DNA from 4 places in the Piscibacillus salipiscarius genome. Region 1 is predicted to be linked to each of the others. Evidence: riboswitches for the same ligand, from Rfam matches in the RefSeq annotation. Region 1 holds a riboswitch; each other region holds the start of a gene.

What was found. Region 1 has a riboswitch for S-adenosylmethionine ahead of ACFSW4_RS13055 (methionine ABC transporter ATP-binding protein). Riboswitches for the same ligand answer to the same signal wherever they lie in the genome.
Region 2: it holds a riboswitch for S-adenosylmethionine, as region 1 does, so the genes downstream of both, ACFSW4_RS07900 (methionine ABC transporter ATP-binding protein) here and ACFSW4_RS13055 (methionine ABC transporter ATP-binding protein) in region 1, are expected to answer to the same signal.
Region 3: it holds a riboswitch for S-adenosylmethionine, as region 1 does, so the genes downstream of both, metX (homoserine O-acetyltransferase MetX) here and ACFSW4_RS13055 (methionine ABC transporter ATP-binding protein) in region 1, are expected to answer to the same signal.
Region 4: it holds a riboswitch for S-adenosylmethionine, as region 1 does, so the genes downstream of both, metK (methionine adenosyltransferase) here and ACFSW4_RS13055 (methionine ABC transporter ATP-binding protein) in region 1, are expected to answer to the same signal.

The regions. Positions count from the first base shown of each region.
Region 1 covers NZ_JBHUMZ010000047.1:764-8,324, forward strand. Annotated here, with positions in the region: gene ACFSW4_RS13045 (MetQ/NlpA family ABC transporter substrate-binding protein) at 1-632, opposite strand, end outside; gene ACFSW4_RS13050 (methionine ABC transporter permease) at 690-1,358, opposite strand; gene ACFSW4_RS13055 (methionine ABC transporter ATP-binding protein) at 1,348-2,376, opposite strand; SAM riboswitch class I at 2,469-2,575, opposite strand; SAM riboswitch class I at 2,688-2,797, opposite strand; gene ACFSW4_RS13060 (TlpA disulfide reductase family protein) at 2,886-3,308, shown strand; gene ACFSW4_RS13065 (thioredoxin family protein) at 3,300-3,611, opposite strand; gene ACFSW4_RS13070 (toprim domain-containing protein) at 3,614-3,973, opposite strand; gene gcvH (glycine cleavage system protein GcvH) at 4,105-4,488, opposite strand; gene ACFSW4_RS13080 (arsenate reductase family protein) at 4,567-4,923, opposite strand; gene ACFSW4_RS13085 (acyl-CoA dehydrogenase family protein) at 5,190-6,974, opposite strand; gene ACFSW4_RS13090 (acetyl-CoA C-acetyltransferase) at 6,995-7,561, opposite strand, start outside.
Region 2 covers NZ_JBHUMZ010000019.1:178,633-186,193, forward strand. Annotated here, with positions in the region: gene hpaE (5-carboxymethyl-2-hydroxymuconate semialdehyde dehydrogenase) at 1-337, opposite strand, end outside; gene ACFSW4_RS07875 (flavin reductase family protein) at 617-1,081, opposite strand; gene hpaB (4-hydroxyphenylacetate 3-monooxygenase, oxygenase component) at 1,104-2,591, opposite strand; gene ACFSW4_RS07885 (LysR family transcriptional regulator) at 2,726-3,622, shown strand; gene ACFSW4_RS07890 (MetQ/NlpA family ABC transporter substrate-binding protein) at 3,802-4,626, opposite strand; gene ACFSW4_RS07895 (methionine ABC transporter permease) at 4,645-5,307, opposite strand; gene ACFSW4_RS07900 (methionine ABC transporter ATP-binding protein) at 5,297-6,313, opposite strand; SAM riboswitch class I at 6,403-6,518, opposite strand; gene ACFSW4_RS07905 (MBL fold metallo-hydrolase) at 6,805-7,561, opposite strand, start outside.
Region 3 covers NZ_JBHUMZ010000025.1:68,299-75,859, reverse strand. Annotated here, with positions in the region: gene ACFSW4_RS11680 (hypothetical protein) at 1-456, shown strand, start outside; gene ACFSW4_RS11675 (DUF362 domain-containing protein) at 610-846, opposite strand; gene ACFSW4_RS11670 (VOC family protein) at 1,508-1,876, opposite strand; gene ACFSW4_RS11665 (MBL fold metallo-hydrolase) at 1,985-2,836, shown strand; SAM riboswitch class I at 2,953-3,062, shown strand; gene metX (homoserine O-acetyltransferase MetX) at 3,158-4,195, shown strand; gene ACFSW4_RS11655 (O-acetylhomoserine aminocarboxypropyltransferase/cysteine synthase family protein) at 4,219-5,538, shown strand; gene ACFSW4_RS11650 (homoserine dehydrogenase) at 5,538-6,524, shown strand; gene ACFSW4_RS11645 (hypothetical protein) at 6,678-7,184, shown strand; gene trhO (oxygen-dependent tRNA uridine(34) hydroxylase TrhO) at 7,333-7,561, shown strand, end outside.
Region 4 covers NZ_JBHUMZ010000044.1:13,000-20,560, forward strand. Annotated here, with positions in the region: gene asnB (asparagine synthase (glutamine-hydrolyzing)) at 1-1,486, opposite strand, end outside; gene metK (methionine adenosyltransferase) at 1,563-2,762, opposite strand; SAM riboswitch class I at 2,912-3,021, opposite strand; gene pckA (phosphoenolpyruvate carboxykinase (ATP)) at 3,339-4,919, shown strand; gene ytkD (RNA deprotection pyrophosphohydrolase) at 5,147-5,620, opposite strand; gene ACFSW4_RS12535 (hypothetical protein) at 5,651-6,211, opposite strand; gene ACFSW4_RS12540 (DUF6612 family protein) at 6,336-7,067, shown strand; gene ACFSW4_RS12545 (hypothetical protein) at 7,105-7,431, opposite strand; gene ACFSW4_RS12550 (ABC transporter ATP-binding protein) at 7,495-7,561, opposite strand, start outside.

The DNA.
Region 1 (7,561 bases):
ATCGCAACTAATGCATTCTCTTCGCGGTTATAGAACTCTGGTAATAAACCTGCTTCAATACTAGCATCAAATTTTAGATTTAATGGGTTTTCAGCAATATCATCTAGCGTTGCTGAAACTGGGTCTATCCCTTCTTTAATTTTTATTAAATCGTGATTTTGCAGTAATGCTAGCACACGACCATGGTCCGCAACTGAACGGCTTAGTAGTACAGTGGTTCCTTCTTTAATGTCATCAACACTTTTGATATTTTTTGAGTAAATTCCCATTGGCTCAATATGAATGCCGCCTAAATTAACAAAGTCATACCCGAATTCTTTCTTTTGATCTTTCAAATACGGAATGTGCTGAAAGTAATTAGCATCTAAAGTACCGTTACTTAAATCTTCATTTGGTAACACATAATCTTGATATGACTCAATATTTAATGTGATTCCTTTTCCCTCTAATAATGGTTTAGCTTCTTCTAGTATTTCAGCGTGCGGAACACTTGTTGCACCTACTGTGATTTCGTTTGATTCTTCTTCTGAACTTCCTGAATCTCCTGCATTTCCTGATTCACCAGAAGTACCGCATGCGACTAAAACTAATGATAATAAACCGAATAAAAATAGTGCGCTTATTTTTTTCATTTTAAAAAGCTCCCTTCAATATCTTCTTTTTATTTATGTTCAGTTGTAAACAACTTACTAACGTTTATCTAATGTTTTGGATAGGAAATCTCCAATGAATTGAAAAATAAAAACAATAACTACAATAAAGATTGTACAAGCAACGACAACATCAATATCTCGCCTTTGAAACCCTTTCAAATAAGCAAGGTCCCCTAGACCTCCCGCACCGATAACTCCGGCCATTGCTGTATAACTGATAAGGGCAATGGCAGTAACCGTAATTCCTGAGATTAGCGCCGGCATCGATTCTGGAAGCAACACTTTAAAGATAATCGTTCGAGTCTTTGCTCCCATTGACTTCGCTGCTTCAATGACTCCCTTGTCAACTTCTTTAAATGCAATTTCTACAAGTCTTGCATAGAAAGGTGCTGCGCCAATAATCAAAGCTGGTAGTGCTGCTTTAGGGCCCCTAATCGTTCCCATTAAGAAGTCCGTAAATGGGAATAACAATAAGATTAGTATTATAAACGGTATAGCACGGAAAACGTTGACGACTGTTGCTGTCACGCCATTTAACAATTTATTTTGCCACAAGTTCCCTTTCTCAGTTAAAAACAATAAAAGACCTAATAAAATTCCAAGAATCAATGTGCCAATCACTGAAATAATCGTCATGTATAAAGTTTCGTAAGTGGCTGTCCACATTTCATCCATTTGTACATTTGGAAATAAATCAGTCAACATCTTGAATCACCTCAACTTCCACACCCGATGACTGAATATAGTTGATCGTTTCGGTGATAACCTTTTGATCGCCACTAATCTCAACATAAAGCGTTCCATAAGCTCCTTCTTGAGTTGGCGAAATGGAACCTTGTAAAATGTTAATGTCAACAACGTACTTTCTTAATACATCTGAAATGAGTGCCCGCTTTGCATCATTACCGATGAAGTGAAGTTTAACCACTTCGCTATTTGAATCGTTAGTGACGAATCGATGTAAACCTTCTTGGTTATGCTCGAGTGGACTGAGTTGCTGCACAAAGCGCTTAGCAGTTTTAGACTGCGGTTTCACAAATACATCTAACACGTCACCTTGTTCAACGACCTTGCCTTGATCCATAACAGCTACGCGGTGACAAATTTTCTGAATCACATGCATCTCGTGAGTGATCATGATAATCGTTAAGTTTAGTTTTTTATTAATAGATACAAGAAGATCCAAAATATCATCCGTTGTTTCTGGGTCTAATGCAGAAGTTGCCTCATCACAAAGTAAGACGTCTGGATCATTTGCCAGCGCTCTGGCAATCCCAACGCGCTGCTTTTGACCGCCACTTAATTGAGATGGATAAGAATTTTCTCTTCCCTTCAGACCAACAAGCTCGATTAATTCAGATACTTTCTCTTTACGTTCTGATTTTGAAACACCCGCAATTTCAAGCGGGAAAGCAATGTTCTCAAACACTGTTCTTGACCAAAGCAGATTAAAGTGCTGAAAAATCATCCCGATTTTCTGGCGCTCTTTACGAAGCTTGCCTATATTTAAGCTTGTAATATTGGTCTGATTAATCGTAACGTCCCCGTTCGTTGGTTCCTCTAAGCGGTTAATCAATCTAATGAAAGTACTTTTCCCCGCGCCACTGTAACCAATGACACCGAAAATCTCACCTTTATCTATGTTAATAGACACATCATCGACGGCTTTAACTTCTTGATGTTTTGTTTTAAAGACCTTTGACAATCCTTTAATTGAAATCATGTAAAAATCTCCCTTTAACCCTTTTAATCATTAATGATTTAATCAGTAAAAAGACCTTTCCGTTCATAAGAGAACAGAAAGGTACATCCGTTCTCTTATCTACCAAAGCATCATACTTTGCAGGAATTAGCACCTGTCAGGAACACCTGATGGTTGCCGGGCTTCGTAGGGCCAGTCCCTCCACCTCTCTGGATAAGAGTATTATTTGTATATTTTTATATATAAATCATCTTAGTGAATATTCTTAGGACGAAAAATAAAAAAGCCCTTTTCATGCAAGCGCAAGAAAAGAGCCGAATTCACCGTCACTTTTCTTATCTTGCAATGAATCTCTTCATTGCTGGAATTAGCACCTGTTAGGAATATCCTAATGGTTGCCGGGCTTCGCAGGGCCAGTTCCCTCCGCCTCTCTGGATAAGAAATCATGTTTTATTAATTTGATTGATTTTTATGTTAGCATGGTAATGTAGACAAGTCAATAATAAAATCTTATTAAAGGATGATCAACAATGAAAGCACCAATTTTCGAACTTCCTTTCCTAGATAGTCCTAACCAAACATTTAATTTAGAAGATGTATTAGGAAAAAAAGTCGTTCTAATAACTTTTTGGGTGTCATGGTGCCCTGACTGCGCTCGTGACCTTCCTAAAAAAGAGCAGTTCTATAAAACATCTCGCAATGATGAATTAGAAATGCTGACGATTAATGTTACGAGTCGTGAGCATGGTGAAGAAGAAGCGCTAAAATATCAGGAACAATTTTTAACAGAACCTGTTCTAAAAGATAACGGACGAGAAGTTTATGACCTATACGAATGTGAAGGTGTTCCAACAACCATCATTATAGATAAAGAGGGACAAGTCGTTGGACATTTTGGAGATCAAGCTGAATTCGTCTCCATCGTTCATAAATTAAGCGAGGCCTTAAACTAAGTAAGGCCCCATTTCTTTCAATAAGTATGGAACAGAATGAAATGTGTACAATCGATCTTTAAGCTCGCCTTGTCTAAATACCATCAAGCATGGAACGCTTGTCACTTCATGTGCTTGCACCCAGTCAGGTGCTAACGTTGCATTAAGTTCATAAAATTTATCTTGTTCTAAAGTTTCTTCAATATATTCAAGCATTCGCCGAGCTACTTTACACGTCCCGCAGAAAGGACTATTCACAAACACGATGTGATAGTCCTTTTTTTGGGTTATAAAGTGAGCTTGTTTCTGGCTTATTTCAATCACGATTAAAACCCTTTCAAGTACTCCGTTTTGACTTTCATATTAGCTGACAATAATAAAGATGCTAACACATTCTCAGGTGCATCCTCAACTTCGCGGTACTTTTTATCAATATAAATGTTCTCAGCATGGGATAGCTCTTGATTTAACATTTTTCGTAACTTTTTACCAGGCTCATCCGTATCGGTGAAAATATACACATCTCGTTCGAACAATTGATAATCATCCACAAGCTCTTCAAGTGCGTCAATACCTAAAGTTCCAAATGTACAAAGTATAAAAACATCTTCATCATCTAAGATCTTCTGAATCTTTTTACGATCCTGTTTACCCTCTACAATTAACACTCTCGGTAATTCATCCATGTCATCACCATCTATCATCATTGAGCGACATTTCGCTTAGTATTATTTATATTCTCACCATTTTATTTAAACTAGTCATTATGTTTAGATATAAGAAAAGCCGACCCAATAGGATCAGCCTTTTTTCGAGATTACTCAGAATCTGTCATTTCTTGATATTCATCTGCGTCCATTAAGTCATCTAGCTGAGAATCGTCACTTAGTTCAACAACAACCATCCAAGCTTTTTCGAATGGTGATTCGTTTACTAATTCAGGACTATCTTCAAGCTCTTCATTAATTTCAACAATCTTACCTGAAACTGGAGCGTAAAGCTCAGAAACTGTTTTAACAGATTCAACGCTACCGAACGGCTCATCTAATTCTAGTTCGTCTCCTACTTCTGGTAGTTCAACGAATACGATGTCGCCTAGTTCATCTTGTGCGAATTCTGTAATTCCAATTCTAACTTTGTCTCCTTCAACTTTTACCCATTCGTGTTCTTTAGAATAACGATACTCTTTCGGTAAGCTCATTTCTTAACCCTCCAACTTTTCAATATCTAAAGTTAATGATACAACAAAATACTGATTTTTTACACAATATTAATTAAGTTATTTCCAAGTTTCCTCAAAAGTTTCTTCTTTGAACCCGACTGTTACGTTTTGGCCATCTGTTACAATCGGCCGCTTGATCAACATTCCATCTGAAGCCAAAAGTTCGGTCATCTCATCTTCAGACATACCTTTTAACTTGTCTTTAAGTCCTAGCTCTCTGTACTTTTTCCCAGACGTGTTAAAAAACTTTTTGGCTGGAAGCTCGCTTTTCTGAATAAAACTCTTTAACTCCTCTTGAGACGGAGGATTGTCAACAATATGTATGGAATCATACTCAACTCCATTTTCATCTAACCATTTTAACGCTTTACGGCATGTCCCGCATTTCGGGTACTGATAGACTTTTAAACCCATGAGAGCACCTCCTAATTGGTATCATAACATAAAAATTTAGGATTCGGATATTTAAAGTGTTGCTATTGAGGTTTAGTTATTAGCGGATTAGCTTTCTTTAGCTGTGTTTCGTCCTCTTATGGGCGTTTATCCCATTCCTATAGGTGTGTTTCGCTTCCCTATGGGTGTGTTTTTCCTTTCCTATGGGTGTGTTCCACATTCCTATGGGTGTAACTCACTCCTATTAAAAAACAGCCGGGAGCACACCCGGCTGTTTACCTTATAAATTAAACAACATATTTTTCAGCGTCGATAATCGCAGCTGCGATTTCACGCTTCTTCTCAATCACGTTAATTGGATCGTGACGAGTAAGCTTGCGAAGTGCACCTAGCATCATGCGTAGGCTGTCACCTTCATCGCTTGCGATTAATGTTTCTTTCGCGTGAGCTTCAATGCGGTTAAACGCTTCTTGTACGTAAACTTGAGTTAAGTTAAGTTTCTGCTTGCTCTTCTCAGAACCAGCGCTATCTAATGATTTTTGCGTACGTAGAATCGCTGATTCCATGTTATAAATCTCAGCAGCAACGTCTGCAATGTTCACTAATAACTCTTGCTCTTGCTCAAGCTTTTCACCGTATTTCTGAGCTGCAATACCTGCTACTAATAAACCAATTTTCTTAGCATTCTTAAGTAGGTAGTATTCTTGCTCAAGTGGCTCATCGCCAACAGGTTCAGGCATCATTGTCATGAGTTCTTCTTGTAGGCCTTGAGCTTTTTGTAATAAAGGAAGTTCACCTTTCATGGCCTTCTTCATGAAAGTTCCAGGTACTAGCATACGGTTGATTTCGTTTGTACCTTCGAAAATACGGTTGATACGCGAGTCGCGGTACATACGCTCAACTTCATATTCTTGCATGAAGCCATAACCACCGTGGATTTGAACTGCTTCATCTACTGCAAAGTCTAGTAATTCAGTTGCCATATATTTGTTCATGGAGCACTCAATTGCGTATTCTGCGATACTTTTCGCAACTTCATTACCTTCGTTAAGCTGCTCTTTCGTAAGGCCGCCTAAACGCTGTTCGAATAAACCAACTGTACGGTAAACTGCACTTTCGTTTGCATACGTGTTTGCCGCAACGCTTGCTAGTTTCTCTTGAATAAGACGGAATTTAGAAATTGGTGTGTTGAACTGTTTACGCTCATTAGCATATTTAGTTGCCACTTCAATCGCGTGCTTAGCGCCACCAACGCCGCCAATTGCTAGCTTGTAACGTCCAACGTTTAGGATGTTGAATGCGATCACGTGTCCGCGACCAATTTCGCCTAAAACGTTCTCAACTGGTACTTCAGCATCTTCTAAGATTAAGGTACGAGTAGAAGACGATTTAATACCCATTTTCTTCTCTTCAGCACCTGTTGATACGCCTGGGAATTCACGTTCAACGATAAATGCTGTGAATTTCTCGCCATCAATTTTCGCATAAACAACGAACACATCTGCGAAAGCAGAGTTGGTAATCCACTGTTTTTCTCCGTTTAATACGTAGTGAGTTCCAGCTTCATTTAATTTCGCTGTCGTCTTTGCACCTAATGCATCTGATCCAGAACCTGGCTCAGTTAAGGCATAGGCTGCTAATTTTTCACCCGTTGCTAAAGCAGGTAAATATTTTTGCTTTTGCTCTTCATTTCCGAAAAATACGATTGGAAGTGAACCAATACCAACATGTGCACCGTGTGTAATTGAAAAACCACCAGCTAGTGACATTTTTTCAGTAATTAGTGAAGACGTGATTTTATCAAGCTCTAAACCACCATATTCTTCAGGAACATCTGCACCTAATAGACCAAGTTCCCCTGCTTTCTTTAATAAATCAACTGACTTATCAAACTCATGGTTTTCTAAGTTATCAATCACTGGCCATACTTCATTCTTCACATACTCTTCAGTCGTTCTCGCAATCATCTTATGTTCTTCAGTAAAATCTTCAGGCGTTAAAATATCTTCAGCCTTCACATCTTCGACTAAGAAGCCGCCACCCTTAAATACTTTTTCAGTTGTTTCACTCATTTTAAAATCCCCCTTGGATATTAAAGTAATTCAAATACTCCAGCAGCGCCCATGCCGCCGCCAATACACATTGTTACGACACCATATTTCACATCACGACGCTTCATTTCGTTCATAAGTGAAATGGTTAGTTTGGTACCCGTACAACCTAGTGGGTGACCTAAAGCAATTGCACCACCATTGACGTTAACAATATCTTCGTTTAAGCCAAGCTCACGAATAACTTGTAACGACTGAGAGGCGAACGCTTCATTTAATTCGAATAAGCCAATGTCATCTAGTGTTAAACCTGCTTGTTCTACAGCTTTTGGTATGGCTTTTACAGGACCGACGCCCATGATTTCAGGCTCTACACCTGCTACCGTAAATGAATGGAACTTTAAGATTGGTTTAAGTCCTTCTTTTTCAGCCTTTTCACGATCCATCACTAAAACAGATGCCGCGCCATCACTCATTTGTGATGAGTTACCTGCTGTAACACTTCCTTTTACATTAAATGCAGGTTTTAGCTTTCCTAGAATATCTTTTGTCGTTCCGGCACGTACACCTTCGTCACGGTCAAGCGTAACTGTTGTTTCTTTTACTTT
Region 2 (7,561 bases), on a different contig from region 1:
TTTTTCTCGTCTGACTAATTGGTAAACCTGTATCATACGACTCTAGCATCGCGATCTCTTCACTATGTTGTTCAATTAAATCACCGATTTTGTAAACGTAATCCAAACGCTCATCTAGTTTAAGCTGGCCCCACTCACCGTGAAAGGCATCATTAGCAGCAGCTACAGCTCGGTCGATATCCGATGCATCCCCTGATGCTACTAAATTAATTTTTTCATTTGTGTAAGGACTTAAGTTTTCGAAAGTTTCCTTGCTGCTAGCTTCGACAAACTCACCGTTAATGTACACCGAAATATCGTCGAGTTTCTGTTGTGCTGGTGCTTGATATTGAGTCACACGATCCTCTCCTTTTAATTGTTTGACAATTCTAACTATTATTTAAGTGTATTATATATGAAATTATATATGATTTCAACTTTTTGTTTAGTTATTAAGTAGTGCGAATAAGTTGGGCATAAGAGTTGAGCGCAGGTGACGACTCCAGGTCGGCTAAAAGCAGCCACCGAAAGCGAATTACAATATATGCAAGGAAAACTAATTAACATAAAGAAATGCCCAGCTCAAGCGGGTGTTTAGATTAGAATCCCGCTTAATGCTAGAGCATTTCCTTTTCACTTAAACAGGTTGATAACTCCCATACTTACCTTCAAAAAAGGCTAATGGGTTCCCGTCTGTTAATTTAATTTCTAACACTTGACCGATAAATAACGTGTGGTCACCAACTTCAAATGATTCTGCGACATTACACACAACGGCTGCAAGGGCATCGCGAATAACAGGAATCCCACTAATATAATCAAATTCAACAACACTTGGGTCATCTTTTTGCCCAGCAAAATGCATGGAAACTTCCTTCTGTTCATCCGTTAAGATGCTAACAGCGAACTGACCTGACGCCTTAATTCGCTCATACATTCTGGCGTTATGATCAATTGAAATAGTAACTAGCTTTGGATCTAATGATACGGACATAAACGCATTAGCGGTCATGCCATGAGTATCATCACCGACTTGTGTTGTTACAATCGTGACACCTGTTGCAAAACGTCCCATCGCATTACGAAATGTACGATCATCCATTGTCATCCTCCTCAGTCAGTTTTTATACGTTCAGTTTATTGCCAATGGCACTTGGTCTTGCGATATCTTCACGCTTCAAGAAATCTTTAACCATGTCTTTGTATTTTTCTTTATCATACTGATCAAAATAAGCCATCCCCATTTTGACCGGATCTCCGAAGAAGTAATATTCGTAATGAGTTTGGCGGCTACCAAAGGCACTCATTGTTAAATCCCAAGCTAAGCGGAAAATTTGAACGCGTTCAAAGCCTTCCACATTTTTACCTTGCATAGCGCGGTGTAAAATCGGTCCAATTTCTTCTGAGTTGAAGTCATCGTAGCTTGGAATACCCATCATGCCTGAAGCACCAAGGATTCTTAAAATTTCAGCTAATCGAGGGTACACTCTTGGGTACCAGTTACGAGCTGCATTTAACGCTTCAAAGTCTGGAGTCATCACACCCCACTGGTCCAGTTTAGCGTTGTGTTCAGCACGGAATAAATGGGATTTCATGTTCTCTAACGTCAGCATAATTTCAGTACCCTTGTCTTTGACATGCTGGAATCCATCAATTCCAATCGAGTCCATTAATGTTAATACAACACCTAATAAGAACTCTGTTTTAGCAATGTCTTTTGCTACTACCTGATGCGTCATGTGTACAACTGCATTTGTTTCAGCAAAAGCCCTGTTACAAATGGTTGAATCTTCTAATATAAAAATACGATCCCAAGGGACTAGCACATTGTCAAAGGCAACAATCGTATCTCCTTCTTCAAATTTAGAGCCTAACGGGTGATCATAGCTGTTTTTACCATAATCAAACGTCTCACGACTTAAGAATTTTAAGCCTGGCGTATTATTTGGAATCGCAAAAGCTAATGAATATGGATCATCTTTTTCTCCAGCTTTTTTTACTGTTGAAGGAAACACCATAATTTCATCCGTAATACCACCTTGAGTTGCAAGTAGTCTAATGCCATCCACAACTACGCCGTCATCGTTTTTCTCAACAACATGTAAGGCGACATTGGCATCTTTTTGTTCAGCCTGAATTTTTGCCCGGTTAACCTGCGGGTGGATTAATGTATGCGTTAAGCTTATGTCATTCTCTCTTGCGTACTCTGCATACTTTCTAGCATTTTCAGCGAATAGTGGATTACTTTGACCGTAAAATTCATAGGCTGCTTCCATCGTCATGACTTCTGCATTTAAGTAGTCTGGAGATCGTCCCATGACACCTTTTGTGAAGTCTTGCCACTCCATAATCGCTTCCCTTCGTTCGATTAAGTCGTCAATCGTTTTTGGAAGCATAAACGTTTTACTGACTAAATCGCCTGTCGTCGGGGATTTATACAACATTTTTTCTGGTTTTTCGTGTTGAATATCGTAAAGTTTAGCCATTGATTGGACAACGTTTTTGAAGGCAGGATGTTCCGTCACGTCCTCTACACGTTCTCCTCCGATATAAACATTGTTTTTAGCTTTTTTAAGTCGTTCGATATACTCTTTACCCGTTTTTGCTGGCATAAGATCTCCTCCTCAAAACTTTGTAAGCGCTTTTAATACTTTATATTTTGAATATTAGCACGACTTTTGGTATATTAAAAATATCAATTATGTTATATATCTATATAAAAAATATATGGGAGCTGAGTTAATCGATGGATTTCAAACGTTTAAAGTACTTCCATACGATTGCAATAGAGGGTCAAATTACGAAAGCCGCAAAAAAACTTCACATTCAACAACCTCCCCTAAGCAAAAGCCTCAAAGACCTTGAAAACGAACTAGGAGTGACTTTGTTTGACCGTCAATCTCGCAAACTTGTTTTAACTGAAGCAGGTGAAGTTTTATTTAGAAAAGTAGAAGCAATTTTTTCGCATATGGATGATGCTGTAACAGAAGTTCGGGATGTAGGAGAAGGTTATGCTGGCCAGCTTGCGGTCGGCTGTGTTAAAACTTGCTTTTCTTATATTCCAGACAAACTTAATTTATTTAGGTCACAATTCCCAAACATTTCGTTCAGGTTAAAAGAGGGCGATTCTTATACTCTAGCTGAACATCTATTGAATCATGAACTTGACTTCGCCATCATAAGACTCCCATTAGACCTTGAACCTTTTGACTACCTGCACTTACCCGATGAAAATTACGTAGCTGTTTTACCAGAGGAATGGAATGAGCTCCATGATGCGTCTATAACGATGCAGCAATTATCAGAACATCCATTGATGTTATTGCACCGCATTAAAGGGGTAGGCCAATACGAAGTGATTTTAGATAAATTTAAAAGGCGAGGACTAAATCCTAACATTATATTGGATTGTCCAGATGTGGATATGATTCTAGATTTGGTTCGCTCAGGAGTTGGTGGAACCATAATTCCAGAATCGACTTATCACCATAAAAATGTTAGCGGGATTAACATGTTAAAAATTGAAGATGAGGAAATCCCGTCTAAATCAGCAATTATTTGGTCAAAGGATCGTTATTTAACGAAAAGTGCAAGGCGTTTTATTGATATGTTTGAAATGGATACAGCTCAAATAAAAATATAACCACACACAAGGGATTCGTTCACCCTTGGGCGCGGCTTAAACTTGACGTAAAATCATTAAAACTTGACGATTATTTTGAAAAACTTGACGTAAATCTCTAAAAAGTTGCCGATACAATTAAAAAACTTAACGATAACTTGCGAAAAGTTGACGTAAATTCTGCAAAAGTTGACGTAAACCTACCAACCAATCTTATCTAAATCTACAAAAGTAGGAATTAAAGAGTCATCATAAACGTCTCTAATATGGTTCGCTACTTCTTCTGTTTGATAAATGTCTACGATTTTCTGGTACGTTTCATTGTCCGCTTCACTCGACTGCGCGGCAATGATATTAATGTAAGGTGTCGCTGTGTCGTCCTCGACAAAGATTGAATCGTTAACAGGGTTGAATCCCGCTTCAACAGCTACCCCATTATTAATGACAGAGATTGCAACATCCGGTAATACTCTTGGTGTTTGAGCTGCCACGACAGGTTCAAACTTGAGATTTTTCGGGTTTTCTTGAATTTTATCTATGGATCCATTCCCGTCAAAACCTTCTGGAAGTCCGATCAAACCAGCCTTTTCTAGTAATAGCAAGGCGCGTCCCATATTCGTCGCTTCTTTTGGAAGGGCTACGGATGCTCCTTCTGGAATCTCTTCAACACTTTTGTATTTTTCAGAGTATATCCCCATTGGCGCAATGAGCGTTGCCGCAATCGGCTCTAAGTCTAAATTACGCTCTTCAATAAATGCATCAAAGTAAGAAACCGTTTGGAAAGCGTTAAGGTCAATATCTCCGTCAGCTAATGCTAGATTTGGTCTAACATAATCCGCAAATTCTACTAACTCTATTTCTATGCCTTCTTCAGCAGCTAGTTCTTTTACTTTTTCCCATATAGGAACACCAGAACCGTTTAACCCTACTTTAACTGTATCATCTGAATCAGACCCTGAACCGCACCCTGCTAAAACAATTGCCGATATTATTAATGCTAGTGTGATGTTAATTAATTTTTTCATGAATGTTTCCCCCTAAAGTTATAATCTTCGTAGTTTTTTTGATAAAAAGTTTCCAATCATTTGAACGAATTGCACAAGGACAACGAGTAGTACGACCGTCACAATCATAATATCTGTTTCAAACCTCTGATAACCGTATGCAATCGCTAAGTCACCGAGGCCACCGCCTCCAACGAAGCCAGCCATAGCTGAAGCCCCAACTAGTCCGATTGTTGCAATCGTTAAATTTAAAGTAATTGAGCTTAATGCTTCAGGTATTAGAACTCGATAAATAATTTGCCAGTTGGTCGCACCCATCGCTTGAGCCGCTTCAACCACACCTGTATTCACCTCAAGCAAACTACTTTCAACTAGTCTTGCGACGAATGGTGCTGAGAAAAACACAAGCGGAACGACAGCCGCCGCAGTCCCAATAGATGTTCCTACTATGAATCTAGTAACTGGCAAAATGGCAACGAGTAAGATAATGAATGGGACTGACCGAAATATGTTTACAATGACATTGAGTACATTAAAAACAGGTCCATTTTCTATAAGCCCACCCTCTCGAGTAACGACTAACGCAATGCCGAGTGGTATTCCAATTAAACATGCTAGAGCTAGAGATATAAACACCATTAGTAACGTTTCATTTGTTGCTTCAGCAATTCTTGGCCACATTTCAATAATATTAACGTCCATCTGACTTCACCTCCTGGATGATCACTTGTTGTTTGATATATTCTAATGCTCTTTGGATCTCATCATCATCACCTTGGAATTCGACGATTAAATTCCCGAACGGTGAGTCCTGAAGTTCCGTAATTTGGCCGTAAAGCACGTTCACTTCTAAGTCAAATTGTTTCGCTACATTGGATAAAACCGGCTGACTTGCTGATCCGTCCGTGAACGTCACACGGTAGATATAGCGTGTTTCAACTTGGTCTAAAATAGATTTTGGTATTTCGTCATTCATCACTGTCTGAACAAATTTTTGTGTTGTCGGATGTTTTGGTTGTGAAAATAGGTTAAAAATCGATCCCGCTTCAACCACTTTTCCATCCTCCATCACGGCTACTCGGTCACAAATTTCCTTAATAACATTCATCTCATGCGTAATTATTAAAATAGTTATGTTGTATTCATCACGAACTTTTTTTAATAAATTAAGAATGGATTTTGTTGTTTCAGGATCAAGAGCAGATGTTGCTTCATCACAAAGTAAAATACTTGGCGATGTCGCTAAAGCTCTAGCAATTCCGACGCGCTGCTTTTGCCCGCCAGATAACTGGTCAGGATAATGATTCGCGCGGTCGCTTAAACCAACGAATTCGAGTATTTCATTGACCCTTTCTTTGACTTTTCTTTTCGGTGCCCCAGCAAGCGTAAGTGGAAATGCGACATTGTGAAACACCGTTTTCGTCTCGAGTAAATTAAAATGTTGAAAAATCATTCCGATTCCGCGCCTAATGCTACGAAGTTTTCCTGATGATACTTGAGACATATCTTGGCCATCAATTAAGACTTTTCCAGAACTCGGTCGTTCTAATTGGTTCACAAGCCTAACTAACGTACTTTTACCTGCACCACTGAAGCCAATCACGCCAAAGATTTCACCTTTTTGAACCTCTAAATCTACCTGATTAACCGCCTTAAATGATGTTCCTTCGTGGTCAAATGACTTGGTGACTTGATCAAATCGAATCATCTATGTACCTCCTAAACAGTAAAAAACCCTCTCCCCTTATCCAATAGGAATAAGAAGAGAGGGTTGCCATCGTGTATGTAGCCCAGCTCTTCTTATCTTTCAAGCATTCACGACATACTTGCTGGAATTGGCACAGTGTCTGATCGTCATCAGACCCGCTGCCGAGGTTTCAAAGGGCCAGTCCCTCCACCTCTCAGGATAAGAAGAATATATATTTCGGTTTTCGTTATTTAATTTGTGATGTTATCCATCATAATCTGAATTTTAATCACTGTCAATATTTTTTTAAAAATTATGTCGAAGCTATTCCGTTTGGGGTATACCAACAACAAGGATATCTACCCCGTTTTTCAGTTGATCTACCCCATTTAAAAATATATCTACCGTGAAATTTGTCGACGGAGTAAAAAACGCTTTTTAATCCACCCTATATAGCGAGATACTAACCGAAAGATAAAAAACTCCGCTCAGTGCGAAGTTTTTTCTAGTATTTATTTACTCTTAGAGAGATAATCTACAATTCCCATGGCGCATACTTGAAGATCTAAGCTTAAATACTTATAAACCGTATGGCTGCTTGGTATGTTGTGTTCAACTAGATGCGTTGTGACAATATTGCTTAAACCATCTTCTACAAGTTTAGTTTTTTCTTCAAAAGAAGCATTAGGATGATCTTCAAAAACCTTTTCCCCAACCCCAACAAAACGCGGTAACCAAAAACGGATTTGTTCATACACATGTTTCGGGTCTCGAGACCTACCGAAGTGACCGAAATATATTTGATCCACATTTAGGTTTTCAATTTTCTTAAGTGATTTTAGCATAGCGTCAGGGTCGAATTGATTTGGTGATGTCGATGGTAAAACAAAGTTTAGCCCTTCTGCTTGAGGATAGTGAACCCCTATCGTATCACCAGTAAAAATGCCGTTACTTAATGAATCATGGATACTTAAGTGATGCTTAGCATGACCAGGAGAGTCGTAGAACGTAAGCACTCTTCCTCCTATATCTAGTGTGTCACCCTCACCCTTCTCCACTAAACGTTCTTCAGGAACAGGTACGATTGGATCAAACAGTTCATCAAACTGATCACCATAGACTGCCTTAGCCCCTGCAATTAATTTCGCCGGGTCTGCTAGGTGCCTTTTACCTTTTGGGTGAACGTAAACTGTCGCATTTGGACAATGTTCTAAAAAGAGCCCTACACCGCCCGCATGATCTAAATGAATGTGAGTTACAATAATGTGC
Region 3 (7,561 bases), on a different contig from region 1:
AAGAATTTACCAGAGGTTCGTCGTTATTATAAAACAATATCTGAAAAGCATGTTTTAGCCATACTAGCACATGAATTAACTCACCATATTGATTTATTTCCTGATGAATTTGATGATGAACGTGATGATAGTATTTGGTTTGAGGAGGGTATGTGTGAGTACTTACCTCGTAAATTTTTGTTTTCAGAAGAAGAATTTGATCAGTTTGTAAATATTGAAGGCAAGTTAGTAGAAGTTTTCTCAGATCAATATGGAGGGCACTCATTAGATGATTTTGGTGCTAAATCATATGAGGGCAGTTTAACGAGTATAATGTATGATTATTGGCGAAGTTTTTTAGCTGTAAAACAATTGGTAGATAGGCACAATGGAGATGCAAGGTTAGTATTAGATCAATACAATGAATGGCACCTGAATGGGCGAAAAATATCGTTAACAAAGTTTTTTTCAATTTAATTGTTTAAAACTCTTTAACAAATAGGTGGGACAGAAAACAAATGAGTATTAGTGTTATTTTGAGTTAGCTAAAAAAATAAAGACGAATATTAGGAGTACTTTACCCAAATATTCGTCTTCTTCTAGGTTAAGACATGTTTTATCCCAGCCTCTTTAGCTTTTGAAAAATTCTTCAGCTTCTTTTAAATATTTTTCTTCCCCTGGCATAAGGTCAAAGTCTTCGACGATGGCTGCGACTGGGCATGCAGACACGCACGCGCCGCAGTTAATACATACATCAGGGTCTATGTAAAATTGATCCTTACCTTCTTCAATGCAGTCTACGGGACATACTTCCACGCACTCTGCTGCTTTTTCTGTTTGGCAAGGACTTGTAATGACGAATGCCATAATAGTTCCTCCTTTTATACCTTCAATTATAACGATAATCATTACGATTGGGGGTTGTCAAAAGATTGAACTATGGTAATTCGTACATTTTTATTAACTACCTGACAAGTGCACTGTTCGTTTCTATAAAAATTAATATGATAAAACAAGCAGTAAATAGAATTGTTAGATACAGCTAATCCTCACCAATCACCCTATATGGGCACTATGATGTGAGGTAACGGGTGAATTCAAATGAGCTATCACTTCCCTGGTTCTGCAGTCGTCCTCCTCCAAGACGGCAAGTACGTGAATCCCTCTCATTTTCGTAAATTAAAATGGTCCCTCTAAACATTTAGTCGGTTGTAAAAAGAGAAAAAGATTCCTTCAACTGATTTAACATTCACTGCTATGCAAGAGGGCTTAGGAATCTAAGTCCTCTTGTAATTTATTTATAAAAAGGGAAGTTACGTTCATAGAAGGAAGAAATCCGTTCATAGATCTAGGAGCTACGTTTATAGAATCCCAAGTTACGTTCATAGTAAGCAGAGAACCGTTCATAGGAAAGAAAGTTACGTTTATGGAAAGGGAAAAACCGTTCATAGAAAGAAAACTTACGTTTATAACAGTGTCCTAGAAAATTAAAAAACAGCATTTTCGAGTGAAAATGCTGCCTCTCTAATTAATCCTGACAAACCATCAACAAGTTGCCGTCTAAATCTTTAAAAACAAAAAATTGGTCAAATTGAACATCTGTGACTAGTTCAATACCATTCTCTTTCATAAATTCATACGATTCATGAATATCATCTGTTGCGAATTGAATAACAGGTGCTTTTAGAATTGGTAAGGCTTCACCCTCTTCACGCCACGCTGGCATAGAGTCAAGGATCACACCAGTTCCCTCCATTTCTGCAACAAATAGGTGACCTTGATGAAATTCACCCTCACTTAAACCAAGGTACTTAGAATACCACTCTTGGGCTTTTACGACATCTTCAACAGGGATAAACACAACATTCACTTTATTTTTGATCGGGGTTTTAATCATGCCTAATCTCTCCTTTCATAGAATAGTATTCGACCATTAGTCAATTTTTTCCTCTTTTTCATAGTTCATTAAATATCGTTCATACTAATATTTAAGGAGGTTGATGTGATGGATCGTGAGATGAATTATGGTTCTGATTATAAGTTTATTCCTGCAACATCAATTGGTAGCGGAAAGGGAGTGGAGTTACTTCCGGATTTATACTGCCATACAATTCAAATCGTGAATATCGCTATTGTGGGTAGTAAAGATTCATTTGTATTAGTCGATGCGGGGATGCCGAATTCTTCAGATGATATTATTCAAATTGTTGAAAAGAGATACGGAGAAGGCGCTAAGCCAAATGCGATCATTCTTACTCACGGACATTTTGACCATGTAGGAGCTATTATTGAGCTGATTGAAAAGTGGGAGGTTCCAGTCTATGCTCATCCACTTGAGATACCATACCTAACTGGGCAGAAGAGTTACCCTGAACCAGATGCTTCAGTTGAAGGCGGGTTAGTAGCGAAAATGTCACCTTTTTTCCCGAATGAACCTGTCAATCTGGGTAAACATGTTGAGCCACTTCCGAAGAATGGCACAGTCCCTTATATGGACGGGTTCAGTTGGATTCATACGCCAGGCCATTCACCAGGTCATGTGTCCTTTTTTAGGGATGAAGATGGTGCTTTAATTGTGGGTGATGCGTTCGTGACGGTGAAACAGGAAAATTTATTCGATGTTATGATGCAAGAGCAAGAGTTTAGTGGTCCGCCGCGTTATTTAACAACAGACTGGAAGGCCGCTAAAGAATCTATCATTAAATTATCTAAGCTGCACCCAACCATTGCAGTCACGGGGCATGGTGTTCCGGTATACGGTCAAGAATTGACAGACAAACTTAATCAACTCGTGCGTAACTTTGATCAAATCGCCGTTCCCGATTATGGGAAATATATTGATCCTGATTTTCATTAAAATATAGGAATAAAAATAACTTAACGGAATATTCTTTTAACATAATAATTTATATTGACAGCTTGATAGGACCGTGCTAAGATATCAATTAATTCAAAATTTAATAATTTTTAAAACTCTTATCCAGAGTGGCTGAGGGACTGGCCCGATGACGCCCGGCAACCTTCAAACAGCGGTTTGAAAGGTGCTAATTCCTGCAAAGCAAGTGTGCTTTGATAGATGAGAGGGACCATTATATTAGATGTCGTATATTCTGGCCTCTCTGCTCAAAGCAGGGAGGCTTTTTTAGTTTCTTAAAAAGGTTTGGAAGGAGGGATGGTTATGAGGTATCAAACAGGAACGGTAACTATTCCGAACTTTAGTTTAGAAAATGGTGAGCAGTTTCGTGAGGTTGAGCTTGCTTATGAAAGAAGTGGTCCTGAAAATGCACCAACTATTCTAGTTTGCCACGCATTAACCGGTAATCAATTTGCGGTGGGTACAGATTCGAAGCCTGGATGGTGGAGAGGGTTAATTCATGAAGGCGGATATATTGATACTCGTTATTATCAGGTCATAGCATTTAATGTGTTAGGCGGATGCGATGGTTCTACTGGGCCAGGTTCCGTAGGAGCAGATGGTGAACCATACCAAAATAATTTTCCATCATTAACGGTAAGAAATTTAGTAGAAGTTCAATTTGTTGCGCTTAACATGTTAGGCATTGATCACTTAAAGGCTGTAATCGGCGGCTCGCTTGGTGGTATGCAAGTATTAGAATGGGGACTTATGTACCCAGATTTTATGGATGCGATATTTCCAATTGCGGTCACCCCAACGTTTAGCGACTATGCGATTGCGTTTAATCACATTGCTAAGCAAGCTATCAAATATGACCTTAAGAATAGCAGCCAACCTGAAAATGGTTTGAGCTTGGCGAGAATGGTCGGAATGGTGACATATCGATCAAATGAATTATTTAGTAAAAGGTTTGCGAGAAGTCAGGTAGAAGGTGAGTTTGATGTTGAATCTTACTTAGACCATCAAGGGGAAAAATTAGCAAAGAAATTTAACCCTTATAGTTATTTGAGATTACTCGACGTCATGAACAGTCATGATATTACAAGAGGCCGAGGTAGTTATCAAAATGCGATACAACGCTATGACGTTCCAGTCTTTGCGTTAGGCTTTTCAAATGACTTACTTTACCCGCCAGATGAGTTAAAAAGGTTTGTCATGGATATTGAAGATGCTGGGGGTTATGCTGAATTCTGTGAAGTAGATACGATGTTTGGTCACGATGGGTTTTTAGTTGAATTTGAAAAGTGGGGACCATTTGTTCAAGACAAATTATCATCATTGATGGCAAAAGCCGTTTAAATACAAAAAAGGAGCGATTGTAAATGACTGAGGAGAAAAAATATCGATTAGAAACAGTGAGCATTCACGGAGGGTTAGAGGCAGACCCAGCGACGGGTTCAAGAGCGCTGCCTATTTATCAAACGAACTCTTATCAATTTAATAATACCGACCATGCGGCTGATTTGTTTGCGTTAAAAGAGCAAGGTTTTATTTACACGCGTATTGGAAATCCGACGGTAGGAGCTTTGGAGGAACGTGTAGCTCAGCTTGAAGGCGGTGTGGGTGCATTGGCACTATCAAGCGGGATGGCAGCGATCTCAACAGCTATTTTTAACATCGCAGAAGTGGGCGACGAAATTGTTTCGGCGTCAACATTATATGGTGGTACTTATAATTTGTTTTCAACGACGTTACCGAAGCATGGGATTAAAACGCATTTTGTGGACCCGAAAGACCCTGAGAATTTTAAAGAAGCGATCACACCTAAGACGAAGGCTATTTTTGCAGAAACAATCGGAAATCCAGGACTTACGGTTTTGGATATTGAAAGAGTGGCTGAGATTGCACATGAAGCTGGAGTGCCGTTAATTGTCGATAATACATTTGCGACGCCATATTTATGTCGCCCGTTTGATTTTGGAGCAGACATTGTCGTTCACTCAGCGACGAAATGGCTTGGAGGTAATGGCACGACCCTAGGTGGAATTATAGTTGATGGCGGTAAATTTGACTGGAACACAGATAAATTCCCAGGATTTACTCAGCCAGACCCGAGCTATAACGGAATTGTGTATGCTGAGGCCTTACCTGAAGCGGCTTTTATTACAAAAGCACGTGTTCAGTTACTGCGTGATACTGGTGCAGCACTAAGTCCTTATAATGCTTTTCAAATTGCACTTGGGATTGAGACATTGCATGTTCGTTTAAAGGAGCATGTCGCCAATACACGTATGGTAGTCGAGTATTTAGAAGCACACCCTGGTGTTGACTGGGTGTTATATCCTGAGCAAGAAAGCCACCATTCTTCTGAACTCGTGAATAAATATCTCCCTAAAGGTGCAGGTTCAGTCGTGGTGTTTGGCATTAAAGGAGGCCGCGAAGCAGGAGCAGAGGTCATCAATAACGTAGAGTTATGGTCACACTTAGCAAATGTCGGCGATGCGAAAAGCTTAATTATCCATCCTGCGAGCACAACTCACCAACAATTAAGTGAAGAAGAAATTAAATCAACTGGTGTAACTGAAGATCTTATCCGTTTATCTGTTGGAATTGAGCATATCGATGATTTGTTGGGTGACCTCGAACAGGCGATTGAGATTGCGACTGGTGAAACATCTAATAAGGAATTCGTGAAGGCGTGATGCGTCCGATTAAAGTCGCTATTTTGGGTTTTGGAACGGTGGGTAGTGGCGTTTATGAGTTGATAGAGACCAAGCAAGATCTGCTTGAGCAACTTCTTGGGGGACCAGTTCGCGTGGATGCAGTTTTGGTTAAAGATGTTGGGAAAAGCCGAACAATTCATGATGACGTTCTAGTTACTGATGACTTCAGTGAGATTTTAAGATTGCCTGAATTGGATGTAGTGATCGAAGCCATAGTTAATGTAGAGCCTGGTTATACGTATTTGAGAAGGGCGATTGAAGCTGGACTTTATGTCGTGACGGCGAACAAGGAGCTTTTTGCAAATAAAGGCTTTGAATTGAGGCAGCTAGCTGAAAAGAGGGGAGTAAAGGTGTGCTTTGAAGCGACTGTTGCGGGCGGCGTACCGATTATTGGAGCTCTTAAGCAATTACTTAGATTCAATCAAGTTGTGAAGGTTGAAGCGATTTTGAACGGAACGATGAATTATATTTTGACGAAAATGCGAGAAGATCAGGTGTCATTAGAAGAGGCATTGCTGCAGGCTCAACGTTTAGGATATGCAGAAGCTGACCCGGCAAATGATGTTGAGGGATTTGATGTGCTGTTTAAGGTTGTGATTTTATTAGAGTTATTAACTGGAAGGAAAATTGACTGGGATCTAGTGCGATGCTCTGGGATTAGTGACATAACTCCTGCTGACATCAGTCAAGCATCGGTTCGTGGTGAGCGCATCAAGCATGTTGGCAGTCTTGTAGTTGATGATCAAGGGCAGGTCGAGGCTGAAGTCCGGCCAGTTTCTGTAGGTGAATCACACAAGTTGTATGCCATAGAAGGAGTCGATAACGCGATTGTGGTGACAGGTGATTTAACAGGAGACTTAGTTTTTCAAGGGCCAGGAGCAGGTAAGTACCCAACAGCAAGCATCATGATTGAGGATCTTGTCTCAATTTTTCAGTCCATTAAAAAGGCTGCAGTAAGTCGGTGAAAAAGCGTCCGCGGACGCTTTTTTATTTTGTATTTCTATATTTCAATTAACCTAGAAGGGGGAGAAGTATGATGGTGGTTAGAAAGAGCTTTTTAAGAATTTTCTGTTGTAACAATTCTTGATATATCACGTCTCATTTATAGGAGGGATATGATGAAGAATAATAGATATGTAAATACACGGACAACTAAAAGGCTGCAGGTTACAATTGCGATATGTTCTATAATTTTTACAATCGGAACCGCTCTACATAATTTTGTAATAATTAATACACCTTTAATTGAAACTATGATGCAAATGGCAGGGGCTTCAAATTCAGAAGAGGAGGCTGCTAGCTTTACAAGTGGTTTTAGAATAGTAGGGTGTGTATATATAGTCGGGAATGCTCTAGGAATATTAGCTTTTAAAAGTCAATCGACATTATTATGGTGGATTATACTTGTAGTTAATTTCACACAAGGTTTGGGGTTTATTATGATTCCATCATCCATGTGGGTGGCCGCTTTAAATGAATATGGTTTATGGGGAATTTTACCAAGTGCTATCACAGATGGTGGCGCGATTTTAATAGCTGGTTTAATGATTTATACAATGATAAAGTACGGTTCAACTTGGGGCAAAAAATTGATAAAAGGATCCGACTCTTCAGAAGGTTATTAGACCAATTCCTGTCCTCAGACGGGTTTTACCCACCTTAAACAGCATTTCCCAATTGCAAAATCACCCATTCTGTTGTAAAATTTATGGTTGGAAAAATCCATTCTACGTACTTATACGTAAGAAAATTAATTATGAGGTGGTTTTATTTATGGGAGATAAAACTTATCGCGTATTACTGTATTATAAGTACGTTCACATTGACAATCCAGAAGAGTTGACGAAAGATCATCTGAAATTCTGCAAGGATTTAGGTCTTAAAGGACGTATCTTAATCGCGGAAGAAGGTATTAATGGTACGGTGTCTGGTACCGTCGAACAAACAGACAATTATATGGAAGAGCTTCGTAGCGATCCGCGCTTCAAGGATATTGAGTTTA
Region 4 (7,561 bases), on a different contig from region 1:
CTAATGAATGAGCCATCGTCATTCGGTCGGCTTTTAGTAAGATATCTCCGCGCATCCAAGTATGCATATCGACATACTGCATTTGTGTGACAGGATGTTGATCTGCCACTTGTTCATATAAAGGCTCCGTAATTTTTTGATATGGAAATGCGCTGTTGTAAGTTTTAAGTAATGAAGATTTTTCTGCTTCTTCAAACATTTTTGCGTTACCAATATATCGCTCGTTTAACGGTGTTGTTCCTCGCATTAAAAAGCTTTTGCCTTTAACCCCTTCAGGTAATACATTCGCGACTCTTCCAAGAAGATCTTTAGCTGGTTTAGGAATCGAGTTAAACACTTCAAGAGACTGTGGCTCCCTGTATATATTGTATCCGCCGAATAATTCATCTGCCCCTTCACCAGATAACACTACTGTTACGTGTTTACTAGCTTCGCGGCTAACAAAGTAAAGAGGTACACAGGCTGGGTCAGCTAGTGGATCATCAGCATGCCAAATAATTTTCGGTAGTCTTGATACGAATTCATCTGGAGTAATCGTATAAGAAATATTTTCTACACCTAATGCTTCAGCTGATTCTTTAGCTACCTCAACCTCTGAATACCCATTTCGTTCAAAACCAACAGAGAACGTCTTAAGACCAGGATTCACCTCTTTTGCGAGTGCGACCATGATCGTCGAATCAATACCTCCAGATAGGAATGAACCCACCGGAACGTCACTACGCATATGCTTATTCACAGAGTCTACTAATGAATCTTGAATATTAGAGATTAGCTTCTGTTTTTCCATGTTAACTGGTTTAAAATCAACTTGATAGTATTTATGAAAAACTGGCGTCTCACCTGGATTGAGCTTAAAATAATGACCAGGCTCAACTTTATAAACGTCTTTCGTTAACGTATAAGGTTCAGGCGCAAATTGAAAGCTTAGATAGTGCTGAAGACTTTCCACATTAAGTTCGTGGTCATCATTCATTAAACTAAGTAAGCATTTTTTCTCAGATGCAAAGTAAGTCCCTTCTGGTTTAGTTGAATAAAATAATGGTTTAATACCAAACGGGTCCCTTGCTCCAAACAGGACTTCTTCCTGCTTATCCCATATTAAAATTCCAAACATCCCTCTAAGCTTATTAAAGGCTTCCTCACGATGTTTAGAAAATAACGCTAAAATCACTTCTGAATCAGATTCGGTTGAAAACACGTAACCTTCTTCTATTAATTGTTCTCTTAATTCTACATAGTTATAAATCTCACCATTAAACACCATCCAATATCGCTCATCTTCATAGGATAATGGTTGGTGCCCACCTTCTAAATCAATGATACTTAATCTTCTAAAACCAAATGATACATACGAGTCAACATAATAACCTTCATCATCTGGTCCTCGATGAGTCATTAATTGATTTGCGCGCTTTAGCTTTTGTTTAAAAACGTCCTTCGGTTCACTAGGTACTTTATTTACTAGTCCAATAAAACCGCACACAGACAACACTTCCTTATAAAGTCATATTAAATTCATTATATAGACGTTTATAAGGTAAGTTTTGTCACAATATGCGTTAATTATTTATAAATTTTTTTAAATCTTCAACGCGGTCAGTATGTTCCCAAGTAAAATCTTCATCTGTTCGTCCAAAATGACCATAAGCTGCTGTCTTTTTATAGATTGGTCTTCTTAAGTCTAACATCTTAATGATTCCTGCTGGGCGAAGGTCAAATGTTTCACGAATGGCTTCGACCATAACGGATTCTTTAACCTTACCCGTTCCAAATGTGTTCACTGAGATTGATACAGGCTGCGCAACACCAATAGCATAAGCTAGTTGAACTTCACACGCTTCTGCAAGACCCGCAGCTACAATGTTTTTCGCAACGTAACGTGCCGCATAAGCTGCTGAACGGTCTACTTTCGTTGCATCTTTACCACTAAATGCTCCGCCGCCATGTCGAGCATATCCGCCGTAAGTATCAACGATGATTTTACGTCCAGTTAAGCCAGCATCACCTTGAGGACCTCCAATGACGAATCGTCCTGTAGGGTTGATGAAGTATTTTGTGCCGTCGTCGATTAAGTGTTCTGGAACAACGGGACGAATGACATGTTCAATTAAATCATCATTAATTTGTTTAAGTTCAATTTCCGGATGGTGTTGTGTAGATATGACAATCGTATCCACTCGCTCTGGCCTGCCATCATCATCGTACTCAACAGTAACCTGAGTTTTCCCATCTGGACGTAAGTAATCAAGTTCGCCCGATTTTCTCACATCGCTAAGACGTTTTGAAATCTTATGTGATAATGAGATCGGTAGTGGCATTAATTCCTTTGTTTCATTTGTTGCATAACCGAACATGAGCCCCTGGTCTCCAGCTCCAATTGCTTCAATTTCTTCATCAGTCATACTGCCTTCGCGTTTTTCGTATGCTTCGTTGACACCTTGCGCAATATCTGCTGATTGTTCATCAATAGAAGTTAGCACGGCACAAGTTTCGGCATCAAACCCGTATTTGGCACGTGTATAACCAATTCCCTTAATCGTTTCTCTTACAATAGACGGGATGTCCACATATGTCGTGGTTGAGATTTCACCTGTCACTAGTACTAAACCTGTCGTAACTGTGGTCTCACATGCCACCCTCGCATTTGGATCTTCTTTTAAAATTTCATCTAAAATGGCATCCGAAATTTGGTCACAGATTTTGTCTGGATGCCCTTCCGTTACGGACTCGGAAGTAAATAGTCGACGTTGATGTGTCATATAATCGTTTCCTCCTCGATTAGATCTTCTTCAACGGCTCTCTTATTATGTGAAAAGCAACATTTTATCCGTTTACTTTTTATTCTAACCAAAACAAAGAAAAAACCTTTCCACTTTGCGAGGAAAGGTTCATCGTTCATGGCCTTTCACTCTTATCGTTCAAGGGACTACTTCCCCTGCATCAGGTTAGCACCTGTCACAACATGTGATGGTTGCTGAGTTTCATAGGGCCTGTTCCCTCCACTACTCTGGATAAGAGATATACCGTTCTGATTTATAATAACTTGAAACGCCCCGAGTGTCAATGGATATTGCCCCAACTTCACCTCGCTGCATAATTTATAAAATATAGTTTATTATTGCTTATATTTTAATGTTAAAAAACAGTTCACAAAACTATAACCTTATCACTATGACAGGCTTAAGTTTTAATTTATAATAAAGGACGTCAAAAAGAAATTTTGAAAAAATGTTTAATTAGTATGGTTTATTAAAATAAATGTGTTATACTATTAAACAAATAAACTTATAAAATGATAAATTTTGTATTGTAAAGGATGGTTAGGTGTGAAAACGATGAATGTTCAAGCGTCCGTATCCCAGCTTACTCAACATAAAAATAATCAGGCGAATTTGCCGATTGCCAGTTTAGTAGAACGTATTCTTTCTAGAGAAGAAGGTCTTCTAACATCAACTGGTGCTGTGCGTGCTACGACTGGTAAATATACAGGTCGTTCGCCTAAAGATAAATTTATTGTCGAAGATGAAGAGACAAAAGATCAGGTGGATTGGGGTTCTGTTAACCAACCAATCAGTGAAGATATTTTCTTAAACCTTTTCAATAAAGTAACTGATTACTTATCTGAACAAGATGAAATTTTTACGTTTAATGGTTTTGCAGGTGCTGATGAGAAGTACCGTTTACCTATTCAGGTTGTGACTCAATTTGCATGGCATAACCTGTTTGCGAATCAGTTATTCATTAGACCTACTGAACAAGAACTAAGTGATCATAACGCAGAATTTACAGTTGTATCTGCGCCTCACTTCAAAGCAGACCCTGAAGTGGACGGCACGAATTCTGAAGCGTTTGTAATCGTATCATTCAAACATCGCATTGTACTAATTGGTGGTACAGAATATGCTGGTGAAATTAAGAAGTCCATCTTCTCTGTGATGAATTACATGCTACCAACGAAACAAGATGTGCTACCAATGCACTGCTCAGCAAACGTTGGTGCAGAAGGTGATGTTGCGTTATTCTTCGGCCTATCTGGTACAGGTAAAACAACGTTATCAGCTGATCCAAATCGTCGTCTAATTGGTGATGATGAGCATGCATGGTCACAAAACGGGATCTTCAACATCGAAGGTGGCTGTTATGCGAAATGCGTGAACCTATCTGAAGAGAAAGAACCTCAGATTTATAACGCAATTCGTTTCGGAGCTGTTTTAGAAAATGTTGTTGTTGATGAAGAGTCGCGCTTACCTGATTATGATGACACAAGCTTAACTGAAAATACGCGTGCAGCTTACGCGATTGACCATATTGATAATATTATTGAACCTAGTATTGCTGGCCATCCAAATACAATCGTATTCTTAACAGCTGATGCATTCGGAGTATTACCTCCAATCAGTAAACTAACTAAAGAACAAGCGATGTACCATTTCTTAAGTGGTTATACGAGTAAATTAGCTGGTACCGAGCGTGGAGTAACAGAGCCTGAAGCTACATTCTCAGCATGCTTTGGTTCACCATTCTTACCTCTTCCTGCAGCTGAATATGCAAAAATGTTAGGTGAGAAAATTGATGAGCATGACGCTCAAGTATTCTTAGTTAACACTGGCTGGACTGGTGGTTCATATGGCGAAGGAAGCCGCATGAAATTAGGATACACACGTGCTATGGTTCAAGCGGCATTAGAGGGTGAGTTAAATAACGTTGAAACGACTAAAGACGAATTCTTTGGTTTAGCCATCCCAACGCACTGTCCTGGTGTTCCAAGTGACGTGTTAAATCCTAAGAAGACTTGGAATGACAAAGACGCTTATGACCATAAGGCAAAAGAACTCGCAAGTAAGTTCCACGACAACTTTAAGAAATTCGACCACGTGACAGACGATATACGTCAAGCTGGTCCAACATATAAATAATATTTCTTGAGACGTTCCAACTTTGGAGCGTCTTTTTTATGTCAAAAGTTATATAGTTCGAGACACTAATTATTGTTTTTGGGACATTTAATGTTCAATTTAGGAATCGAACCTTGTCGAAAATGGGCATTGAGTTTAATTTATGAGACATTCGGGGCCATTTATGAGACATAAGCAATATTCTTTGAGACATTGCCCAAATAAAAAACACCCGATATCATCGAGTGCTATGATAAAAACCGTTTTTTAACTATTTTCATCGCTTTGACCAGAACCTGGTCTTTCATCATAAAGCTAAAACGCTTGTCCTGCTTAATGTTCTTAGGGAGCTGGTCCAATAACACTGGACCTTCCGTCTCGAAGTAGTGATCTTCGTTTTCTAAAACATCCACATCGGCGAAATAGATGTTTTTAATAATTTCGCCTCCTTTACCATCGACATAGTACTGGCCGATAAAGTAAAGTTCGGAAACTAAACCACCTGTTTCTTCTTTAACTTCGCGAATAGCTGCTTCTTCAGCTATTTCTCCATCTTCAACCTTACCGCCTGGAAACTCAATTCCGCGGTCACCATGCTTGGTTAAAAGCCACTGGTTTTTATGACGGGCAATCACCCATACATGCTTCGGTTGTTTAGAGAATGCTTCTTTTCCAATTACTAATTTGACTGTGTTGTTATAATAGTCCTTGAATACTTCCACGCAATGGTTCCATTCCTTTGTGTTCGAGAATTATTGGTATTGTACGTTTATTATATACGGTTCGCCGTCTTCATTCAATTTTAGATCGACGATAATTCTATAATTCCCGTAAAGGTCTGATTGGTTTGTTTGAGTAATGCGATAAGTGTTGTGATCTAATGACTCTTTACTAAATTCTTGTTCCTCTTCGAACCATGGTGGTAAATCCATTCCTTTAAGGTAAAGGGCTTGTCCTTTTTCATAATAGATTTCATCAACATAGAAATCTACTACCTTTGAATTTGCCATACCTTTAAAACTAGATTTGTATTCTTCAAGTGACTGATAGTTTACCACTTGATACTGATCATTTGTCTCTTGAATTAAATGATTCATAAATTGGTTTAATACTTGTTTTACCTGTTTATTTGTTAGTTCCTGCTGTTCCTTAGTAATTTTAGCTTGTCCTAAAGCTACTTTTGAAGAAGTCTGATGTGTTGTATAATCATTTGCATGATAAGTATTTGATTCTGCATTTATATCAGATAGTGAATATGGAATAGCTAGTAAAATGAGTGCTGATAATGTGATTAAATATACGACTTTCTTCATGATGCCTCCCACCTTTTCTATTAAATTAACTCTCATAAATGGTATTCCACTTTCGAATACTATATAAACACTATATTTGTTTATAGATGAAAATAGAACCAATGAACTATTAGGGGGAATATTAATGAGACAATTTTTAACATTTTTTGTTTTAATCTTTTTGTTTTTAACTGGTTGTAATAGTGACGAACAAAAAGATGAAAAAGTTACAGTGAGTAGCATTTTTAATCAAACAATTTCTAATTTGGATGAAGTCGAGAACTACATGATGGATTATTCACTTGTACAAGAAGTTGTGGTGCCTGAGGTAAACGAGCCTATTAAAGTAAAACAGGATGAAACGACATACATAGAATCAGATCCTTTTCAATTTATTACTGACTTAAATTTAAATTCGGAAAAAATCACGCTAGTATATAAAAATGAACAGCTTTATGAGAAGTCTAGTAATGAAAAAATTTCAAACGAGCCGTTCACTCGTTTGCCGGATTTAATTAACGAACAACGACATCTACCTGTTCTACTAGAGTTGTTTCAAACCATGGAAGATCAATTTGAGTTAAACGAGAAGGAAAATTCGTATGTTTTAACCATGAGTGGTAAAGGGGAAAACTTTAAGTCATTTGTGAAAAATCAAATCGAAACGGCTACTTTGAATGGATCTGAATTACCTATCAGTCAATCTGATCTAAAAATTAATGAAGTTAACATCGAAATTAAGATTGATGAGGAATCAAAAAACGTCCAGTCTATCCACACAAGCTTTACAAGTGATCAAAACAAAACATCCATTGATCAACAAATCTCACGAAACTATTACGACTTTAATAAACAAGCAAAAAAGATATCTAATTAATTATACTCACCTGCAGGTCATGAACCTGCAGGTGTTTTTAATCCAGTTTATTTAATTCGTCATAAAAAGGCATTTGTTCAACATGTTGCTTAGCATTCTCATCTCCGAGATCGTGAATCATTTTATAAACCTTTAACAGGCATTGGTCAAACTCATCATTATCCTCGTCACGATGATATTCTTTAAACGGCATATGAGATCTCCAGAATGTTCCCATATCAGCATGCTCCATGTCTTCAAAACACTCACGAAGCTCTATAATCTGCTCTGGTGTTCCGTAGATTATAAATTCATCATTGTTACCTGCTTTTAGCTCAGAAATCTCACGCGACTCAACATTGACATAAAATTTACGTTTTTCCATCTTATCCACCTCACTATTAATGTGGACAAAACTAATAATCATATACAAAAAAACTCTTAAAGCTTAGTTAGCCTTAAGAGTTTGGGTTACACAGTTATTTCTAACGCCTGTTTTCTCAGCGTGAGCTTCT